2 regions of the Janthinobacterium sp. CG_23.3 genome follow, and region 2 is predicted to be linked to the other one. Evidence: predicted binding sites of a transcription regulator. Region 2 holds the regulator's gene; the other holds the start of a gene.
The links. The regulator sigma-54, encoded in region 2, starts transcription at its own class of promoters, with help from an activator protein. The targets are predictions, from matches to a motif close to TGGCANGNAANCTGCTTT.
Positions count from the first base shown of each region.

Region 1: prpB (methylisocitrate lyase) is a predicted target of sigma-54. The motif match lies at 3,280-3,297, and genes of this name have one in related genera.

Region 1 covers NZ_JBJXIB010000021.1:22,821-28,833, reverse strand. The annotation lists gene acnD (Fe/S-dependent 2-methylisocitrate dehydratase AcnD) at 1-1,157, opposite strand, end outside; gene prpC (2-methylcitrate synthase) at 1,157-2,314, opposite strand; gene prpB (methylisocitrate lyase) at 2,343-3,230, opposite strand; gene ACFDR9_RS07820 (DUF72 domain-containing protein) at 3,558-4,472, shown strand; gene ACFDR9_RS07815 (C1 family peptidase) at 4,625-6,013, shown strand, end outside.
Region 2 covers NZ_JBJXIB010000089.1:7,976-13,988, reverse strand. The annotation lists gene ACFDR9_RS19075 (enoyl-CoA hydratase/isomerase family protein) at 1-664, opposite strand, end outside; gene hpf (ribosome hibernation-promoting factor, HPF/YfiA family) at 780-1,133, opposite strand; gene ACFDR9_RS19065 (RNA polymerase factor sigma-54) at 1,206-2,675, opposite strand; gene lptB (LPS export ABC transporter ATP-binding protein) at 2,681-3,436, opposite strand; gene lptA (lipopolysaccharide transport periplasmic protein LptA) at 3,436-3,993, opposite strand; gene lptC (LPS export ABC transporter periplasmic protein LptC) at 4,028-4,624, opposite strand; gene ACFDR9_RS19045 (KdsC family phosphatase) at 4,658-5,188, opposite strand; gene ACFDR9_RS19040 (SIS domain-containing protein) at 5,188-6,013, opposite strand, start outside.

The DNA.
Region 1 (6,013 bases), on a different contig from region 2:
ACCACGCCGCTGATGCCGCGCGCGGCCAGCTCGGAGGTCGGCACGCGGCTGTGCGGGTTCGACGGGCCGGCGATATTGCGCACCACCGAGGACAGGTCGAACGCCAGCACGCGCTCGTACTCGGCGCCCTTCAGCGTGTCGGCCCACAAGCCCGTTTCGCGGGCGTACAGCTCGACCAGCTTAACCAGTTCGTCGTCGCGGCCGGTCAGCTTCAGGTACTTGATGGTCTGCTCGTCGATATAGAACATCGCCGCGGTCGAACCGAACTCCGGCGCCATGTTGGAAATGGTGGCGCGGTCGCCCAAAGTCAGGTGGGCGGCGCCCTCGCCGAAGAATTCAAGGTAGGACGAGACCACCTTTTGCTTGCGCAGGAACTCGGTCAGCGCCAGCACGGTGTCGGTGGCGGTAATGCCCGGCTGCGGTTTGCCGCTCAACTCCACGCCGATGATGTCGGGCAGGCGCATCCAGGAGGCGCGCCCCAGCATCACGCTTTCGGCCTCCAGGCCGCCGACGCCGATGGCCAGCACGCCCAGCGCGTCGACCATCGGCGTGTGCGAGTCGGTGCCAACGAGCGTGTCCGGGAAGGCCACGCCGTCTTGCACCTGCACCACCGGCGACATGCGCTCCAGGTTGATCTGGTGCAGGATGCCGTTACCCGGCGGGATCACGTCGACGTTCTTGAACGCCTTCTTGGTCCAGTTGATGAAGTCGAAGCGGTCCTCGTTGCGCCGGTCTTCGATGGCGCGGTTCTTGTCGAAGGCGGCCGGGTCGAAGCCGCCGCACTCCACCGCCAGCGAGTGGTCCACCACCAGCTGGGTCGGCACCACCGGGTTGACCAGCGCCGGGTCGCCGCCCTGCAGGGCGATGGCGTCGCGCAGGCCGGCCAGGTCGACCAGCGCGGTCTGGCCGAGGATGTCGTGGCAGACCACGCGGGCCGGGAACCACGGGAAGTCGAGGTCGCGGCGGCGTTCGATGAACTGCGACAGCGACGCGTTCAGCGTCTCCGGCGAGCAGCGCCGCACCAGGTTTTCGGCCAGCACGCGCGAGGTGTAGGGCAGCTTGTCGTAGGCGCCGGGCGCGATCGCGTCGACGGCGGCGCGCGTGTCGAAGTAATCGAGCTTGGTGCCGGGCAGGGCTTTGCGGTGCAGGGTGTTCATCATGGACGCTCCTGGATCGGTACGAACGCCAGCTCTTCCGGGCCGACGTAGTTGGCGCTCGGGCGGATGATCTTGTTGTCGATGCGCTGCTCGACGATGTGGGCGGCCCAGCCGGAGGTGCGCGAGATCACGAACAGCGGCGTGAACATCGCCGTCGGCACGCCCATCATGTGGTAGGACACGGCCGAGAACCAGTCCAGGTTCGGGAACATCTTCTTGACGTCCCACATGACGGTTTCGAGACGCTCGGCGATGTCGAACATCTTCGTCGAACCGGCTTCCCGCGACAGCTCGCGCGCCACTTCCTTGATAACCACGTTGCGCGGGTCGGAGATCGTGTAGACCGGGTGGCCGAAGCCGATCACCACTTCCTTGTTGGCGACGCGCTCGCGGATGTCGGCTTCGGCCTCGTCGGCGTTCTCGTAGCGCTTCTGGATTTCAAACGCCGCCTCGTTGGCGCCGCCGTGCTTCGGTCCGCGCAGCGCGCCGATGGCGCCGGTGATGGCCGAGTGGATGTCCGAACCCGTGCCGGCGATGACGCGGCCGGTGAAGGTGGAGGCGTTGAACTCGTGCTCGGCGTACAGGATCAGCGAGGTGTGCATCGCCTTTTCCCAGGATTTGGACGGTTTGACGCCGTGCAGCAGGTGCAGGAAATGGCCGCCGATCGACTCGTCGTCGGTCTCGACGTCGATGCGCTTGCCGTTGTGGCTGAAGTGGTACCAGTACAGCAGCATCGAGCCGAACGAAGCCATCAGACGGTCGGCGATGTCGCGCGCGCCCGGCGCGTTGTGGTCGTCCTTTTCCGGCAGCGCGCAGCCCAGAACCGACACGCCGGTGCGCATCACGTCCATCGGGTGCGAGGCGGCGGGCAGCGCCTCCAGCGCCGCCTTGACCGACAGCGGCAAGCCGCGCAGCGACTTCAGCTTGGCCTTGTAGCCGGCCAGTTCGGCGACGCCGGGCAGCTTGCCGTGCACCAGCAGGTAGGCGACTTCCTCGAACTCGCAGGTGGTGGCGACGTCCAGGATGTCGTAGCCGCGGTAGTGCAAATCGTTGCCGGTCTTGCCGACCGAGCACAGCGCGGTGTTACCGGCGGTCACGCCCGACAGCGCGACGGATTTTTTTGGCTTGAAGGGTGCTGCTGCTTGTTGTCCACTCATGATGCTCTCCAGATGTTTATCGTGTTGATTACTTCTTCTGCGCGGCGAACAGCGCGTCGAGCTTTTGCTCGAAGGTGTGATAGTCGATGCGTTCGTACAGTTCCATGCGCGTCTGCATGGTGTCGACCACGTTCTGCTGGGTGCCGTCGCGGCGGATCGCCGTATAGACGTTCTCGGCCGCCTTGTTCATCGCGCGGAAGGCCGACAGCGGGTACAACACCAAGCCGACGTCGGCCCCCTTCAGCTCATCGGTGGTAAACAGCGGGGTCGCGCCGAACTCGGTGATATTGGCCAGCACCGGCACCTTGACGGCTTTGGCGAACTGCGAATACATGGCCAGGTCGGTGATCGCCTCGGGGAAGATCATGTCGGCGCCGGCTTCGACGCAGGCGATGGCGCGCTCCAGCGCCGCTTCCAGGCCCTCGACGGCCAGCGCGTCGGTGCGCGCCATGATGACGAAGTTCTCGTCGGTGCGGGCGTCGACGGCGGCCTTGATGCGGTCGACCATTTCCTGCTTGCTGACGATCTCCTTGCCCGGACGGTGGCCGCAGCGCTTGGCGCCGACCTGGTCTTCGATGTGCATGGCGGCGGCGCCGAACTTGATCATCGACTTGACGGTGCGGGCGACGTTGAAGGCCGACGAGCCGAAGCCGGTGTCGGCGTCGACCAGCAGCGGCAGGTCGCACACGTCGGTAATGCGGCGCACGTCGGTGAGCACGTCGTCCAGGCTGGAAATGCCCAGGTCCGGCAGGCCGAGCGAGCCGGCGGCGACGCCGCCGCCCGACAAATAGATGGCCTTGAAGCCGGCGCGCTTGGCCAGCAAAGCGTGGTTGGCGTTGATTGCGCCGACCACCTGCAATGGGGATTCCTCTTGTACTGCCTTGCGAAAGGCGGCGCCTGCGGAGTATTGGCTCATGTGTTCATCCTTTGCTTGCATGGTTGCGTTGATAGGTATTGAGTATGGTATTGCAAGCACCGTGCCAAGGAGGCCGCGCGGCCCGTACCGCGCGCCGTTTCTGAACAAATCGGCCGCATAATCAACGGGTTAACATTGGAAGAGGAAAAATGGCCGAATTCTGACCGGGCATCCTATTTTACTGTAACGTTCCATATTTTGTTTCACCTTGAAACGACGCAACGCCGTATGCACCACGAATGGAACGCGGCCCACACAGTAAACAGCGGCGCCACCCCAGCTCTTGCCCTTGGTTATATGCTCTCCCACCCTCAAAACGGAGTCGACATGGCAAACATCTACATCGGCATCTCCGGCTGGCGCTACCCGCCGTGGCGCGGCGCGTTCTACCCTGCCGGGCTGGCCCAGGCGCGCGAACTGGAATACGCGTCGCGCGCGCTGCCCAGTATCGAACTGAACGGCTCGTTCTACGCGCTGCAGCGGCCGCAGAGCTACGCCGCCTGGTACGCGGCGACGCCGCCGGGTTTCGTCTTCAGCCACAAGGGCAACCGTTTTATCACGCACGTCAAGCGCCTGCGCGACATCGACAGCCCTCTGGCCAACGTGTTCGCCTCCGGCGTATTCAATCTGCGCGGCAAGCTGGGACCCTTCCTGTGGCAGTTCCCGCCCAGCTTTCGCTACGACGCGGCACTGGTCGAAGAGTTTTTCAGCCTGCTGCCGCACGACAGCGAACAGGCGCTGGAACTGGCGCGGCGTTGCGAGCCGCGCATGCGCGAACGCAGCGAGCTGAGCATCGACCAGAAACGCCCGCTGCGCCACGCCATGGAAATTCGCCACGCCAGCTTTGAAGACGCCTCCTTCATCGCTCTGCTGCGCAAATACCGCGTGGCGCTGGTGGTCGCCGACACGGCCGGCAAGTGGCCCTACTGCGAAGACGTTACGGCGGACTTCATGTATCTGCGCCTGCACGGCGACAAGGAACTGTACGCCAGCGGCTACACGGACGAGGCCTTGGAGCGCTGGGCCGCCCGTATCGCCGCCTGGAGCAAAGGCGCCGAGCCGGCGGACGCGCGCAAGATCGCCGACGCCAAGCCGCCCAAGCGCGCCAGCCGCGACATCTACTGTTACTTCGACAATGACGTCAAGGTCAAGGCACCGTTCGACGCCGCGCGCTTGATAGAGAAATTGATTCAACTTGATGTGATGCCAGCAACAGCGGCGCGATCACTGGACGATTTCTAGAAGCTGACTTGTGCAAGAAAAAAGATGTGGAACGCGCGATAAATTGCTTTCAAGTAGCGGCCAGCCAACACTCGGCCCGCGCCCCGGCGAAGTGTTGCTAAAATACCTTTTCAAATTACTATTTGCAGCACCCCACCGATTAAAGGATGCCAATGCCAACAGCCGCTCCGAAAAAAACCGCCGCCGAGGCCGACGCGCCGCGCATCCACGCCGCCGGCAAGCCGCGCAAGCTGGTCACGCGCGCCGACTCGATCGATTTCCGCGACATCATGTACGTCGCCACGCTGGTCGAGGTACCGTTGCGGCGCGAACTGGAGCAGTACCAGCGCGCGCTGGTACCCATCCTCGACCAAGGCAGCGAAGGCGCCTGCACCGGCTTCGGCCTGGCGACGGTGGCGCACTACCTGCTGTGCACGCGGCGCGACAGCGCCGACCTCGGCGCGGTCAGCCCGCAGATGTTCTACGACATGGCGCGCCGCTACGACGAGTGGGCCGGCGTCGACTACGAGGGTTCGAGCTGCCGCGGAGCGATCAAGGGCTGGTACAAGCACGGCGTCTGCGCCGAACCCTTGTGGAGCCGCGCCCCCGGCAAGCAAATCGGCGTGCTCAGCGACGCCGTCGTGCGCGACGCCGCCGCGCGCCCGCTCGGCGCCTACCGGCGCGTGAACCATAAAAACCTGGTCGACATGCACGCCGCCATCACCGAGGTGGGCGTGCTGTACGCCAGCGCCAGCGTGCACAAGGGCTGGCAGCAGGTCCAGGCCGACGGCCTCATCGAGCACGACCCGGTGATGATCGGCGGCCACGCCTTCGCCATCGTCGCCTACGACGAGCACGGCTTCTGGATCCAAAATTCCTGGGGGCCGGACTGGGGCCGGCAAGGCTTCGGGCGCATCTCCTACGCCGACTGGCTGCAAAACGGCAGCGACGTCTGGGTGGCCCGGCTGGGCGTGCCGGTGCTGCTGCCGAGCGGCCTGCCGCGGGACGGCCTGGCGGCGGTCGGCGCGGTGCGCGCCAAGTCCTTCCTGTACAGCGAAATCCGGCCGCACGTGGTCGCCATCAAGAACGACGGCCAGCTCAACGAGCACGGCGAGATCGCCACCTCGGCCGCGATGATGCGCCAGATTCTGCAGCAGGATTTCCCGCGCATCACCGCCGGCTGGAAAAAGAAACGCCTGGTGCTGTACGCCCACGGCGGCCTGACCGGCCAGGACGCGGCGCTGCAGCACCTCGCCGAATACCGCAAGGCCATGCTCGACGCCGAATGCTACCCGCTGGCCTTTATCTGGCGCACCGACTACTGGACCACGCTGGCCAATATGCTGAGCGACGCGCTGCGCCGGCGCCGCCCCGACGGCGCGCTCGACAGCGCCAAGGACTTCATGCTCGATCGCCTCGACGACCTGCTCGAACCGGTCGGGCGGGTCTTCACCGGCAAGGCCCAGTGGAGCGAAATCAAGGAAAACGCGCTGTTGGCGACCAGTTCGCCGACCGGCGGCGCGCGCATCGTCGCCGACGAGATCGCCCGCCTGGTCGGCGCC
Region 2 (6,013 bases):
ACGGCGCCGCGAAGGCGGCGATCGCGGCGGGCAGCAACGCGCCCGGGGTGGCGGCGATCAGCGCCGTGAGTGCCGCCATCTGGGCCTGCGGCACGAAGTGGTCGGCCAGGCCGGCGTGCAGCGCGTCGGCCGCGCCTATCGTCAGCCCGGTCAAGCTCAGGTAGAGGCCCAGCCGGTCCGGCGCGCGCGACAGGAAATAGCTGCCGCCGACGTCGGGGAACAGGCCGATGTTCACCTCCGGCATGGCCATCTTGGTGCGCTCGCTTACCACCCGCACGCGGCTGGCCGGGCCGGCCTGGGCCACGCCCATGCCGCCGCCCATTACCACGCCGTCGAGCAGGGCTACGTAGGGCTTCGGATAAAAGTGGATCAGGTGGTTGAGCGCGTATTCCTCGCTGAAGAAGTCCTCCAGCAGGGCGCTGCCGGCCAGCGGCGTGGCGCGCCCGGCGTCGTAGAAAAAACGGATGTCGCCGCCGGCGCAGAAGGCCTTCTCGCTGCTGCTCTTGATGACCACGGCGTCGACGCCGGCGTCGTCGCGCCAGGCCAGCAGGGCCGCGGCGAGCTGGCGCACCATCGCCAGCGACAGCGAGTTCAGCGCCTTGGGGCGGTCGAGGACGATGCACGCGGTGCGGTGCTGGACGGAGGTGTGGACGAATTCGCTCATGGCAGGGTCGATGGCAGGTGGAGAGGAACGTATACTAGCGCACCGGCGGCGCGGGCGCGGGCGCAAAAAAGGGCGCGAGACGCGCCCTTAGTCGGGGTGGGAAGCGGGGGCCGGATTAGACGGCGGCGGCTTCGTAGGTGTCGGGCAGATGCTTGATCGCCTCGTGACCGTGCTCTTGCACTTTGGTTTTGTACTTCATGACCTGGCGGTCCAGTTTGTCGATCAGGGTGTCGATGGCGGCGTACAGGTCTTGCGACAGGCTTTCCACGTACACGGTCTTGCCGGACATGCGCAGGTTGATTTCGGCCTTTTGCCGTTTATCTTTTTCTTTCAGATTGTCTACGGTCAGAATGACAGCAATATCAATGACTTGATCGAAATGGCGTTGCACGCGCTCCAGTTTGGTTTGTACGTATTCACGGATGGCCGGTGTCACTTCGAGATGATGTCCGCTGATAGTGAGATTCATACACACTCCTAAAGATGATGTCGGGTTCGTGCCTTCGCCGGTCTTCTGGCGCGCAGAGGAACCAAAGTAAAACTACAACGATTTTCGCAGACTGACTGGCGGGATCTTCAGCGCTTCCCGGTATTTGGCAACAGTGCGTCGCGCAATCACCATGCCTTGTTCTCCCAGCATGTCCGCAATCTTACTGTCGGATAAAGGATTTTTCGGGTCTTCAGCTCCTGTCAATTGCACAATAAGCGCCCGTATCGCCGTCGATGATGCCTCTCCCCCCGCTTCGGTGGCGACATGGCTACCAAAGAAATATTTCAACTCAAACATGCCATGCGGGGTCAGCATATACTTCTGAGTTGTTACCCGAGAAATAGTACTCTCGTGTAAACCCAGTGTATCAGCTATTTCACGGAGCACAAGGGGTCTCATCGCCACCGCCCCGTGCGAGAAGAAATTTTTCTGCCTCTCAACAATGGCCTGGGCCACGCGCAGGATGGTGTCGAAGCGCTGGCGCATATTCTTGATCAGCCACTTGGCCTCCTGCAACTGGGCGCCCATCGCCCCCTCGCCCTTGCCCTGCTTGAGCAGGTTGGCGTACATGGCGTTGACGCGCAGGCGCGGCATGACCTCGTGGTTCAGGCTGACGTGCCAGCCGTTGCGCGCGCGCTTGACGACGACGTCCGGCACCACGTAGTCGGAGACGTCGGCGGCGAACACCGCGCCCGGGTGCGGGTTGCACTGGCGGATCACCGTCTGCGCCTCGCGCAAGTCCTCGTCGTCGCACAGCAGGGCCTTTTTCAACTTGTTGAAGTCGCGCTGGGCGAACCAGGTCAGGTGCCGCTCGACGATCAGCAGCGCCATGCGCCGCGTCACCATGGCGATCCGCGGCAGGCGTTTGATTTGCAGCGCCAGGCATTCGGAGGCGTTGCGCGCGCCGACGCCGGCCGGGTCGAAGCTTTGCAGCAGCGCCAGCGCGGTGCGCATCTCGTCGGCCCCGACGTCCAGCTCGGCCGGCAGGCGCGCCAGGATCTCGTCGAGCGGCTCCTCGAGGTAGCCGTTGTCGTCGAGCGCGTCGATGATCAACTCGACCAGCGCGCGGTCGCGCAGCGGCTGCACGGTGACGCGCATTTGCTCCATCAGGTGTTCGCGCAGCGTGCGCTGGCTCGCTTCGAGCTGCGGCCGGGAATCCTCGTCGTCGGGCGCCTTGCCGCGGCCGATCTCGCTCCAGTCGCTGTCGCCGTTGTCGGCGGCGGCGTGCTCGGCGCCGTCGTACGCGGGTTCGGCGTCGGCCGCCGGCGCGCTATCTTGCCCCGGCGCCGCCGCGCCGTCCTGTGGCGGCGCGCCGGTCGGGCTCAGCGCGCCGTCCGCCAGCAGCCGCAGCGAGCGGTCGAGCGGGTCGTCGAGGCGTTCCAGCAGGGGGTTCTCGCCCAGCAACTGCTCAAGCTCCTGGTGCAGCTCCAGCGTCGATAGCTGCAGCAGCCGGATCGACTGCTGCAGTTGCGGGGTCAGCGCCAGGTGCTGCGAGGTGCGCAGTTGCAGGGATTGTTTCATCGGATTTACATGCGGAAATGTTCACCCAGGTAGACCCGCCGCACCGATTCGTTGGCGATGATGTCGTCGGGCCGGCCCGAGGCCAGCACCGAGCCCTGGTTGATGATGTAGGCGCGGTCGCAGATGCCCAGCGTTTCGCGCACGTTGTGGTCGGTGATCAGCACGCCGATGCCGCGCTCCTTGAGGAAGCGCACGATGCGCTGGATTTCGATGACGGCGATCGGGTCGACCCCGGCGAAGGGTTCGTCGAGCAGCACGAAGCGCGGGTTGGTGGCCAGCGCGCGCGCGATCTCGACGCGGCGCCGCTCGCCGCCCGACAGCGACAGCGCCTGGTTCTCGCGCAGCTTCTCGATTTGCAGGTCGGCCAGCAGGGTGTCGAGCCTGGCCTCGATTTCGGCTTTTTTCAGCGCGCGCCCGTCGACGCTTTGGATTTCCAGCACCGCGCGGATGTTGTCCTCCACCGTCAGCTTGCGAAACACCGACGCCTCCTGCGGCAGGTAGGACAGGCCGAGCTGGGCGCGCCGGTGGATCGGCAGGCGCGAGATGTCGACGCCGCTGATGTCGATGCTGCCGGCGTCCGACGGCACCAGGCCGACGATCATGTAGAACGAGGTGGTCTTGCCGGCGCCGTTGGGGCCCAGCAGGCCGACCACCTCGCCGCACTCGACCTGCAGCGAGACGTCGTGCACCACCTGGCGCTTGCCGTAGCTTTTTTGCAGGCCGCGCACCACCAGCGTGCTGGCGCCGTGGATCGCTTCCATCACTTCTTCTCCTGCGCCGCGGCGGCGCTCTTGGTCGGCTGGATCACCATGCGCACGCTGCCGCCGCCCGGCTTGCTTTCGCCGCTGGCGGTGTTTTCCATGGCGAACAACTCCTTGCGGCTGTCGTAGGAAATGAACGGACCCTCGGCCTCGTCGGTCTTCTTGCTGCCCTCGAGGCGGGTCAGCTTGGCCTTCGAGAACAGCTTGACCATTTCGGTCTTGTCGTCGTATTCGACGCGCTCGGCCTCGCCCTCGACCCACAGGTCGCCCTCGCCGTCGCGCTTCTGGCGGAACGTCGCCAGCTTGCCCGGCGCGGCCCAGAAGGTGGCGAACTGGTAGCCCTGCGGGTCGACCAGGATCAGCGCGCGCCCGGCCTTCATCGTCAGCGTGCCCTTGACCAGCACGACGTTGCCGGTCAGCGTACGGGTTTGCTTGACCTCGTCGGCGACGCCCTGCTCGGCGGTGATCACGGTTTCCTTGGTGGAATCGGCTTTTTCGGCGCGGGCGGCGCCGGCAAAGGCGGCGCACAACAGCGCCAACAACACAATTTTCTTCATTTGCGTACTCCTGGGTAAAAGGGCGGCGGCCGCGTCAGCGCGGCGGCGGCGGAATGGTAATGCGCAACTGCTGCGCGACCTCGATCTGGCCGGTGGCGTTGTTGGCGCGCATGCCGACCCCGCTCATGCGGCTGGCGCCCTGCAACAGCACCACCGGCTGGTCGGTTTCCATGCGGTCGGCGTCGGGGAACACCGTCAACGCCTCGGTCTTCAAGTTCATGCTGGCCGCGCCCGGGCCGGCGGGCCGGTCGACCACGACGCTGCCGTTCAGCTGGACCCGGCTGCTGTCCTGGTCGATGCGCCCGCGCAGCGCGCGCGCGTCCATTGGCGGCGCCGTCGGCGACAGCTTGCGCAGGTACGGCCGCTCGATGTCGGACGAGTCGTCGAGCGGGCGGTGGGTCAGCTTGACGCCGGAGACGATGTAGGCCGGCTTGCCGTCCACGCCCATGCGCACGACGCTGAAATTGTCGACGAAATAATCGGGCTCGTTGCGCGGCTGCCCGACGACGCCGTCCTGGCCCTGCTGCTTGAGCACCTGCAGCAGCCAAAAGCTGCCGAGCGCAAAGACGACGCCGGCCAGCAGCGTCAGCGCGGTGCGCCAGCGCTGCGGGTGGGGCTGGCGCTTACGCATGACGGGCCGCCGTCGCGGTGGGGGAGCGGCGCGTCATACGAGGAACTGCGCTAGCACGCTGTCGTAGTTGCCCTGCGCGCGCAACAGCAGTTCGCAGACCTCGCGCACGGCGCCGCGGCCGCCGCCGGCCTGGGTCACGTGGTGGGCGCGGTTGCGCACGTCGTCGCGCCCGTTGGGTACGCTGACGGCGAAACCGACCCGCGCCAGGATCGGCAGGTCGACGACGTCGTCGCCGATGAAGCCGCACTGCTCGGCCGTCAGGCCGGTGCTGTCCAGCAGGGCGCGAAACGGCGTCAGCTTGTCGTGGCCGCCCTGGTGCACGTGCTCGATGCCCAGGTCGGCGGCGCGGCGCGCCACGATCGGCGAGCGGCGCGCGCTGATGATCGCCGTCTGTACGCCGGATTCCTGTAGCAGCTTGATGCCCAGGCCGTCGTGGACGTTGAAGGTTTTCATCGATTCGCCGTCCTCGCCGTAGTGCAGGCTGCCGTCGGTGAGCACGCCGTCGACGTCGAAAATCATCAGGCGCACCCGGGCCGCGCGGCGCAGCGTGTCTTCGGTCGTCATCAGATCACCTTCGCGCGGGTCAGGTCGTGGATGTGCAGCGCGCCGACCAGCTTGCCGTCGGCGTCGACCACCAGCATCTGGTTGATGCTGAAGCGCTCCATCACGGCGACCGCGTCGACGGCCAGCCGGTCCGGCCCGATGCGGTGCGGGTTGGCGTGCATCACGTCGCGGATCGCCACCTTGGTGAAGTCCTGCACCTTCTCGATCATGCGGCGCAGGTCGCCGTCGGTAAACACGCCCAGCGGGCGCTGTTCGGCGTCGACCACGGCCGTCATGCCCATGCCCTTTTGGGTGATTTCCAGCAGCGCCTCGGTCAGCGAGGCCGCCGCCGGCACCGCCGGCACGGCGGCGCCGCTGCGCATGACGTCGCGCACGTGGGTCAGCAGGCGCCGGCCCAGCGCGCCGCCCGGGTGCGAGCGGGCGAAATCCTCCTCCTTGAAGCCGCGCAGGTCCAGCAGCGCCACCGCCAGCGCGTCGCCCAGCGCCAGCGTGACGGTGGTGCTGGCGGTCGGCGCCAGGTTCAGCGGGCAGGCTTCCTTGGCCACCGAGACGTCGAGGTGGACGTCGGCCAGCCGCGCCAGGCTGGAGCCGGGGTTGCCGGTCATGGCGATCAGGATGCCGCCCATGCGCTTGACGATCGGCACGATCGCCATCAGCTCGGCGGTTTCGCCGGAGTTCGAGATGGCGATGAAGGCGTCCTGCGAGGTCACCATGCCGAGGTCGCCGTGGGCGGCCTCGGCCGGGTGCACGAACATCGCCGGCGTGCCGGTCGAGGCCAGCGTGGCGGCGATCTTGCGCCCGACGTGGCCGGACTTGCCGATGCCG